DNA from 2 places in the Pseudoalteromonas sp. A22 genome. Region 2 is predicted to be linked to the other one. Evidence: predicted binding sites of a transcription regulator. Region 2 holds the regulator's gene; the other holds the start of a gene.

Region 1 (4,945 bases), 1.1 Mb from region 2:
TTTGCGGCCTGTTGCGCCCTGTCTTCTCATGCATTATTTGCAGCAGTGGACCTTCGTATCGACAATGCTACCATTTTAAATCCTATTGATAAGCACCAAGTCAATATCATTTCCAATCATTGGCTCACCATCCAAGACGGCAAAATTATACAAGTCTCTGACTCAAGTCAAAAACCGGATGCAGCAAAGGTTATTGATGCTCATGGTCAATACCTCATACCAGGGTTAACCGATAGCCATGTCCACCTAAAAACAATGCCGGGATTGCTTAACACTTCTCCTAGAGCTCGCCAAATGCAGGCAGCATTTTTACAACGGCAAGGCGCTAATTATCTTTACTATGGCGTCACGCAAGTTATTGACCCGTCAAACACTGCAACCGGCATGACCGAATTTACAGCAAATGGCCCCGCACCCGATGCCTACTTTTGTGGCGCAATGCCAGTTTACCAAGGGTACAACGCAGAAGGCCTTAGTTACTCAAAGCTACATCAACATAAACCCTACTTTGCTGCGCAACACAGCGATCCTGCTCATGAGCTAACGCCATCTCAAGCACATGCTCACCAAGGAGATCAACCCTTAACGCGAATGAAATCTGACGGTGCAACTTGTGCCAAACTGTACTTTGAAGATGGCTTCGGAGAAAACAGTGCTATACCGCTTATTAACCAAGAAACTGCCAAACAATTAGTCGAGTCCGCAAACTCATTGAAGTTACCCGTAATGGCACATGCGAATGCCATTGATATGCAACAACTTGCTGTAGATGCCAATATCAACGTTATGGCGCATGGACTTTGGAACTGGTTAGCGCCAAATACAGCCCCTAGCGAAAGCGAACTGCCAACCAATGTAAAAGCTGTGCTGGATACCATCATCGAAAAAGACATCGCCTATCAAGCCACATTAAATGTGATGAATGCTCTGGCGAAAGTGACTGACAACACCTTCACCTTTTCGTCTGAATATCGTACCGTATTACCTCCATCTCAAATTGCTTGGTATCAAAGTGAACCTGGTCGCTGGTTTTCTCGAGAAATGGGTCAAGGCTGGGGTGAAGTAAGTAATCAACAAAAGGTCGCTAAACTTGAGCAAGTTTTCTCTCAAGGGCAACGAGCACTAAATTATCTATATAAAAATGGCGCAACCTTGCTGCTTGGCTCAGATACGCCACCCGCACCAACTTATGTCTCGCAACCTGGCTTATCGACTTATCAAGAATTAACGATGATGGATCAAGCCGGAGTAGGCCTCGTTAGCTTGCTATCTGCTGCTACCATTAATAATGCGAAAGCATTTGCAATAGACAACCAGTACGGCAGTATCGCTGCTGGGAAAGTGGCAAATCTATTACTTTTAAATAGTAACCCTTTGCAGTCAGTCGCGGCTTATAACGATATTGAATATGTTATCTTACATGGCTCAGCCATTGAGCGTGCTACTTTTCATATCGATGCCCTCGAGAAAAGTGAATGAGTAAATACGTCAGAATAGAAATACTGATAATGTCGGTCTCACCTCTATTGACTTAATCAAGTGGTCTATTTTGATATTTTCGAACTTCTGCAGGTAACAAGAGTCGAAAAATCGTCGCAAAGATAGCACACACTGCGAAGTAAGGTTGCTCTAACGCGGCCAGATAAAGCATAATAAAACAAAAAGGGTTTCTCTATAATGAAGATTTCATCTTTTCATCTCTCTAGGCAATCTTGGGGATTGCTAGCACTATCCGCTGCTATTTTTGAAGCCGTTGCACTGTATTTCCAATACGGTATGGGTTTAGAGCCCTGTATTATGTGCATCTATCAGCGTTTTGCTATGTTGGGGTTATTAGCAGCTGGTTTAATCGGTATGATTTCTCCTCGCTCTTTCGCACTGCGTAGTCTGGCATTTGTTTCGTGGGGCGTAGGCAGCATTTGGGGTTATTTTATCGCCCGTGAACATATCAGCATGCAAACCACAACGGATCCATTTGCTTTTACCTGTGACTTTGTACCAAACTTTCCTGCGTTTATGCCGCTTCATGAATGGCTACCAAGCTTTTTTGCTGCGACGGGTGACTGCGGCAACATAGATTGGTCTTTTGCAGGATTATCTATGCCTGGATGGATGGAAATTATCTTTGCATTTTATAGCGTTGCATTTATTCTTTTCTTATTTTTCCACGTTACCAAAAGAAGTTGAGATATCACATTCATGCATTTTAGGTTAAGCCAAATTGAGCAACTGAGAGCGTTTAAATTACGTGACAAGCAGATGATTTTGCGTCTTGCACTTAGCCACCTTGATGCAAAAACAAAGGTTGTGTTAAGAATAGCCAAGTTGCTACTGCTCACACCGTTTTTTGCCTCATTGGTCGTATTTGAAGGCTGGTTGTTATTACCTGTCTTATTGGTAGCAGGATTAATTTATCCGCTACTGACCACACCACTGGAAATACAGTTTGGCAAACCCAAGTTAGCTCAGGCAATCGCTGAGTTTAACGCCTCGAATAAGCCCTGATCTTCAATCTACCTGTGTGCGAGCAACTAAGCTCGCACACAATAACTACGACTAGACTCTAATTTTCCCCTCCAGTTTTGCCAATATTCCTTTCCCAATTCCTTTTACTTCCAGCAACTCCGTTGTTGTTTTAAAGCGCCCCATTTTCTTACGGTACTCTACGATGGCTTCAGCTTTACGAATACCAATCCCTGGTAAACTTGAAAGCGCCGAAGCGTCAGCGGAATTAATATCGAGTACAGCACTTTGCTGCTGTGTTTGAGAGACTGACTTTGCTTGCTCCGCAGGTTTTGCGAGCACGCTTGAACAGCTTAAACCTAACGCCAATAAAATAGAAAGTATGGTGGGTTTATTGAACATATATACACTCCTTGTGCGTAAAAAGTATCCAAAGCTTACTGCATTCACCTCGGTGAGTGATTGCAGAAGCTTTTTAAATAAAGATTGGAACATTGACTTTGTCAAAAAACATTCATTCTTTCAAAAATCCAAATAAACATTAAACTTTTGTTTTTAATGAATTTAATTAATTCTGCTTCACTCAACAGCACTTGAAAAATTTTCAAAATAACTTGCTTAATCCCTCGATTCGATTTACTGTATAAAAAAACAGTGACTAGGGGAATAACCATGGCCGTTATCATCAAATATGTTGTTGAAAGAAATGGAGTCGAGCGTATGACTTTCACGTCTAAAAAAGAAGCTGATGCTTATGATAAGATGCTAGATGTAGCTGAAGCATTGGAAGACATGCTAACGAAAGTTGACGTGCCGCTGAGTGAACAACAAGTTGAATCCCTAGCGCTTGAAATTGCAAAACAAAAAGATGACTTTGTGTCTGTGTTAAAAGGTGGCAAAGTAGCACCAAAAGCCAATACCAAAAACAAATCTGAAAACGAAAAAGCGTCAGATCCAGATAAAGTGACCAAAATTAAGCAAGCCTAAATGATAATAACCACTTACTTCAGTGGGTGGTTTAGGCTGAAAATAAAAAACCGCATGTTCTGCGGTTTTTTATTTTGTGCTGTGTAGCGTGGTATTATTTAATCACGCTTGCCACTGCATCAGCAAAGTAGTCAATATTGTCTTTGCTTACGCCAGCTACGTTAACACGGCTAGAGCCTACCATATAGATAGCATATTCAGTGCGTAGTCTGTCAATTTGCTCTTTATTAATACCTAAGAAAGAGAACATACCGTGCTGACGGTCGATGAACGAGAAGTCTTGCTCAACACCTTTTTCAGCTAGGCTTTCTTTGATTAACGTACGTAGACCATTGATACGACCGCGCATTTCGTCAAGTTCGTCGTACCACATTTGCGTAAGTTCAGTACTGCTTAGAATGGTATTTACAATATCAGCACCGTGTGCTGGTGGCATTGAATAGATACTACGAACAACGCTAAGTAATACTGAGTTTGAAACATCAGCAGTTGCACTGTCTTTTGCAATGATTGAACACGCACCGATACGCTCGCGGTATAAACCAAAGTTTTTAGAGCAAGATGAACAGATGATCATTTCATCAACTGTATCCGCAACCGTTCTAAGGCCTTGTGCATCTTCTTCAAGGCTGGTACCAAAACCTTGGTATGCAATATCAATTAATGGCGTAAAGCCTTGCTCTTTCGCAAGTTCAGCAACCACTTTCCATTGCGCTTGATTTAAGTCCATACCACTTGGGTTATGACAACATGCATGAAGTAGTACTACATCACCTTTAGGTACTTGCTTCAGCGCATTGATCATCTCATCAAACAACAACCCTTTGTTTTCGTAGTCGTAGTAAGGATACTCTTTAACTGTTAGACCAGCTGCTTCAAATAGGCTGATGTGGTTTGCCCAAGTTGGAGTCGTAACCCAAACAGTTGCATTAGTGTTGCAACGTTTAATAAATTCTGCTGCAACACGTAATGCGCCAGTACCACCAGGTGCTTGCGCCGTACGTACGCGATTTGCCAATAATGTACTATGCTCTCCAAGTAACAGTGTTTCCATCTTTTGACAGAAGTCTAAGTTACCAGCCAAACCAATATAAGATTTTGTCGTTTCGTTTTCTAAACGAAACGCTTCCGCTTTTTTAACCGCTCTAAGTACCGGCGTGTTTCCCTGCTCGTCCTTATAAACACCTACACCAAGGTCAATTTTGTTTGGGTTAGTGTCCTGTTTATAAGCGGCCATCAGGCCTAAAATAGGATCTGTTGGAAGTGGTTTTAGCTCTGAGAACATGGCTTATCTCTTTTATTTTAATTAATGCAAACTCGAGCGGCTGACGCCCGATTCCAGTAGACTTGATGGTAACATAGAGACTTGCATCTCAGTTACCATATTTATCTAGAATTTTATTCATTTTTGTAAACTTGGCAGCACCACAAAGGCGTCAAGTTTACAGCCGGACTATTCCGATAATTATTCGGGTAAATAGTCAGGAATTCTCGT
Region 2 (4,945 bases):
TCTAACTTAGGCCCCTGAATCGGGGTTGAGGACAGTGCCTGGTGGGTAGTTTGACTGGGGCGGTCTCCTCCCAAAGAGTAACGGAGGAGCACGAAGGTTTGCTAAGTACGGTCGGACATCGTACGGTTAGTGTAATGGTAGAAGCAAGCTTAACTGCGAGACAGACACGTCGAGCAGGTACGAAAGTAGGTCATAGTGATCCGGTGGTTCTGAATGGAAGGGCCATCGCTCAACGGATAAAAGGTACTCCGGGGATAACAGGCTGATACCGCCCAAGAGTTCATATCGACGGCGGTGTTTGGCACCTCGATGTCGGCTCATCACATCCTGGGGCTGAAGTCGGTCCCAAGGGTATGGCTGTTCGCCATTTAAAGTGGTACGCGAGCTGGGTTTAGAACGTCGTGAGACAGTTCGGTCCCTATCTGCCGTGGGCGTTTGAGAATTGAGAGGGGCTGCTCCTAGTACGAGAGGACCGGAGTGGACGAACCGCTGGTGTTCGGGTTGTGATGCCAATTGCATTGCCCGGTAGCTACGTTCGGAACTGATAACCGCTGAAAGCATCTAAGCGGGAAGCAGGCCTCGAGATGAGTTCTCACTTTGACTTAGAGTCAACTGAAGGGCCGTTGAAGACTACAACGTTGATAGGCGAGATGTGGAAGTGCTGTGAGGCATTAAGCTAACTCGTACTAATTACCCGTGAGGCTTAACCATACAACGCCAAAGTGGTTTATAAGCGACAGAAGTTAATAGACTAAAGTAGACAAAAGAATTTAATAGCTTTTTCCGGATTTACATTGATGAGGGAGACTTCATTGATGAACAGAATTTCCTGGTGACTATAGCGTTTTGGACCCACCTGACCCCATGCCGAACTCAGAAGTGAAACAAAACAGCGTCGATGATAGTGTGGATTACCCATGTGAAAGTAGAACATCGCCAGGGCCAAATAAGAGAAACCCGTTGCAGCAATGTGACGGGTTTTTTGCTATGTGTGATTTGAAAACCTCGCGAGATGAACTCGCTCCCACTCCCACCACAGTATCAGCATAGTGCAACATGGTAGGTGGTGGTTAATCAGCCCTAAATCTTAATAATCTATTTCTTATTGCGTAGAGTCGTAGGTTATGCTCTGAGGCACAGACTTCACTTCTTGTTTAATGGTGCTCTAATTAATGCTATTAGCAAATACACTTAAAATATGTCGAATAAAGAAACATTTGCGATTTTTTTTGAGCTGTATATACTTACAGTAAATAAACCACTGTATGGAACACCAGTTAATGCGTCCTCTAACAAAACGACAAGAACAAATCTTTGAATTAATAAAAGTATTCATAAAAGATACTGGCATGCCTCCAACTCGTGCTGAAATAGCTGATGCTTTGGGTTTTAAGAGTGCAAATGCAGCGGAAGAGCATCTTAAGGCGCTTGCGAAAAAGGGAGTTATCGAAATGGTCCCAGGCGCAAGCCGAGGGATTCGACTTGTAGAGGATGAATCCGAACAACTTGGTTTACCTATTATTGGCCGTGTTGCTGCTGGTGAGCCTATTCTGGCAGAGCAACATGTAGAGAGCCACTGTAATGTAGATGCGAGTTTTTTTAAACCTAATGCTGATTACCTTTTAAGAGTTAATGGTATGAGCATGAAGGATATTGGCATTATGGATGGTGATCTACTAGCTGTTCACAGCACTCAGGTGGCTGAAAATGGCCAAGTGATAGTGGCTCGCGTAGAAGAGGACGTGACAGTTAAACGCTTTGAAAAGAAAGGGAAGAAAGTTTTATTGCATGCTGAGAATGAAGAATTTAAAGCGATTGAAGTGGATCTAGAGCATCAAAATTTCTCCATTGAAGGGTTAGCTGTCGGCGTTATCCGAAGTGCTGACTGGATGTAGTTTATGAGAGCGAGTGTAGCGTTAAATATAAAGTTGCGCTTGCTTTAACTATATTTTGTTTAAAAAGTGATAATTAACTTTTCTAACTATGTGAAAGTAGGATGATTATAGTGACTTTAATCATTTAGTAATATTTTTAGTTTTCTGATCTTTATACACTATTTTTCATCATTCTTTGTTTTACCCCCTATAGTTCCCAGTTTTGATTCTAAAGTCGGTCTTCTCGAAAATCTTGCAATTTGTTTGTTTTTTGACTAATTGGTTAATAGTCGTGCAGTAAGTCTATGTACAAATAGACAATATGACAGTCATCCAATAATAACAAAAGACAACCACGAGTTGTCTTGAAGGAGACGTCAAATGAAAATTTGTCGATTAGTTGTAGCATTCATCGCAGTGCTAATCGCCATGCCCTCACTTGCTAACAGCGCTTACAATATGAGGCAAGGTGTTACAGACATTAGTCATCAAGTGTATGAGCTTCACATGACCATATTTCTAATATGTTGCGTCATTGGGGTTATTGTATTCGGGATTATGTTTTGGGCGCTTATAAAACACAGAAAGTCAAAAGGCGTTGTTGCAGCGCAATTTCATGAAAGCACCAAAGTGGAAATACTTTGGACAGCAATTCCTTTCCTGATACTCATTGGTATGGCAATACCAGCCACAAAAACGCTTATTGCTATGGAAGACACGAGTAAAGCTGATCTGACCATTAAGGTCACAGGCTCTCAGTGGAAATGGCACTATGAGTATATGGGGCATGATGTTGAATTCTATTCTTTGCTCTCTACTCCGAAAGATGAAATTAGTGATCTCAAAGAAAAAAATGAAAATTACCTGCTTGAAGTTGATAAGCATTTAGTTATTCCCACCGATAGGAAAGTTCGCTTTTTGATGACCTCAGATGATGTCATCCATTCTTGGTGGGTGCCCGATTTTGCGGTGAAGAAGGATGCCAATCCAGGCTTTATAAATGAGGCATGGACAAAGGTAAACGATGAAGGAATTTACAGAGGCCAATGTGCTGAATTATGTGGCAAAGATCATGGCTTTATGCCTGTCGTTGTCGAGGCCGTAAGTCCCGATAAATTTGATAGTTGGCTCAACGATGCTAAAGCTGAAAAAGCAAAAGCAGAGGCTGAGTCACAAGCAGTTGCCCAACAAACCCTTTCGAAAGAAGAGTTAATGGAGGTTGGTGAACAAACTTACATGGCTTATTGCGCAGCTTGCCATCAACCAACCGGGCTTGGGCTACCAGGTGTCTTCCCTGCAATGAAAGGGAGTAAAGTCGTCACTGGAGATATTAAAGCTCATATAGATATTCTACTTTTAGGTCGCCCAGGAACTGCGATGCAATCTTTCGCAAAGCAATTAACAATCAAGCAGATAGCGGGGGTTATCACCTATAAAAGAAATAGTTGGGGTAATGACACCGGCGATGTTATTCAGCCAAGCCAAATACAGCGTGAGATAGATGCATTAGAGGAGGGTAAGTAATGAGTGCCATCGTAGAAGAACATTCACACCATACAGCTCCAAAAGGCTTAAAGCGCTGGCTGTTTACCACTAATCATAAAGACATTGGAACTCTGTATTTATTGTTCTCACTAACCATGTTTTTAATTGGTGGTGCTATGGCTATGGTGATCCGAGCCGAGCTTTTCCAACCTGGGTTACAGCTTGTAGATCCGCATTTTTTTAATCAAATGACGACAGTACATGGACTAATAATGGTATTTGGCGCAGTAATGCCCGCATTTACTGGTCTTGCCAACTGGATGATCCCAATGATGATTGGTGCTCCTGATATGGCGTTACCGAGAATGAATAACTGGAGTTTTTGGATACTCCCCTTTGCATTTGCAATTTTACTGATGTCGTTATTTTTGGAAGGCGGCGGGCCTGCTTTCGGTTGGACTTTTTATGCGCCACTATCTACAACGTACAGCAATGACAATACTGCATTTTTTGTTTTTGCGATCCATATAATGGGCATTAGCTCTATTATGGGTGCTATCAACGTTATCGTGACCATCGTCAATCTTAGAGCTCCAGGTATGACATGGATGAAGTTGCCTTTATTTGTCTGGACTTGGCTGATAACTGCATTTCTTCTGATTGCTGTTATGCCCGTACTCGCTGGCGCTGTGACTATGGTATTGACTGATAAGTTCTTTGGAACGAGCTTTTTTGATGCAGCAGGTGGTGGTGATCCTGTTATGTTCCAGCATATATTCTGGTTCTTTGGTCATCCTGAAGTGTACATCATGATATTACCTGCCTTCGGCATAATCTCTACGATAGTACCGACATTTTCAAGAAAGAAACTGTTTGGCTATGCATCAATGGTTTATGCAACCGCTTCAATTGCTCTGTTGTCGTTCGTCGTTTGGGCTCATCATATGTTTACTACGGGCATGCCTTTAGCTGGTGAGTTGTTTTTTATGTATGCAACTATGCTCATATCAGTGCCTACTGGCGTTAAGGTTTTTAATTGGGTAGCTACAATGTGGCGAGGTGCTATTAGTTTTGAGGTGCCCATGCTTTTTGCCATTGCGTTTATCGTACTTTTCACAATTGGCGGATTTTCCGGTTTGATGTTAGCAATTACGCCTGCAGATTTCCAATATCACGATACCTACTTCGTTGTCGCGCATTTCCATTACGTGTTAGTTACGGGAGCTATATTCTCAATAATGGCCGCCGCATATTATTGGTTACCAAAGTGGACAGGGTACATGTTTGATATCAAATTGGCTAAATTTCACTTTTGGCTCTCCTTGGTTAGTGTGAACGTACTGTTCTTCCCAATGCACTTTGTTGGTCTTGCTGGCATGCCAAGGCGGATCCCTGATTATGCTCTACAGTTCGCTGATTTCAACGCGATCATTAGTATCGGAGGGTTTGCATTCGGTCTTTCTCAACTGTTGTTTGTTGCAGTGGTTTATAAATGTATAAAAGGTGGAGAGCAGGCCTCTGGGAAAGTATGGGATGGGGCAGAGGGATTAGAGTGGCAAGTACCATCTCCGGCTCCTTATCATACC

The links. The regulator LexA, encoded in region 2, represses DNA repair genes until DNA is damaged. The targets are predictions, from matches to a motif close to TACTGTATNNNNATACAGTA.
Region 1: the regulator LexA is predicted to act here: its motif matches at 3,101-3,120, upstream of GSF04_RS17035 (YebG family protein).

What each region holds. Positions count from the first base shown of each region.
Region 1 is NZ_CP047238.1:2,710,000-2,714,944, forward strand. It holds gene GSF04_RS17015 (amidohydrolase family protein) at 1-1,479, shown strand, start outside; gene dsbB (disulfide bond formation protein DsbB) at 1,678-2,187, shown strand; gene GSF04_RS17025 (hypothetical protein) at 2,200-2,505, shown strand; gene GSF04_RS17030 (helix-hairpin-helix domain-containing protein) at 2,557-2,865, opposite strand; gene GSF04_RS17035 (YebG family protein) at 3,136-3,450, shown strand; gene GSF04_RS17040 (amino acid aminotransferase) at 3,545-4,735, opposite strand; gene GSF04_RS17045 (GAF domain-containing protein) at 4,916-4,945, opposite strand, start outside.
Region 2 is NZ_CP047238.1:3,769,941-3,774,885, reverse strand. It holds rRNA gene GSF04_RS21970 (23S ribosomal RNA) at 1-711, shown strand, start outside; rRNA gene rrf (5S ribosomal RNA) at 829-942, shown strand; gene lexA (transcriptional repressor LexA) at 1,281-1,895, shown strand; gene coxB (cytochrome c oxidase subunit II) at 2,256-3,398, shown strand; gene ctaD (cytochrome c oxidase subunit I) at 3,398-4,945, shown strand, end outside.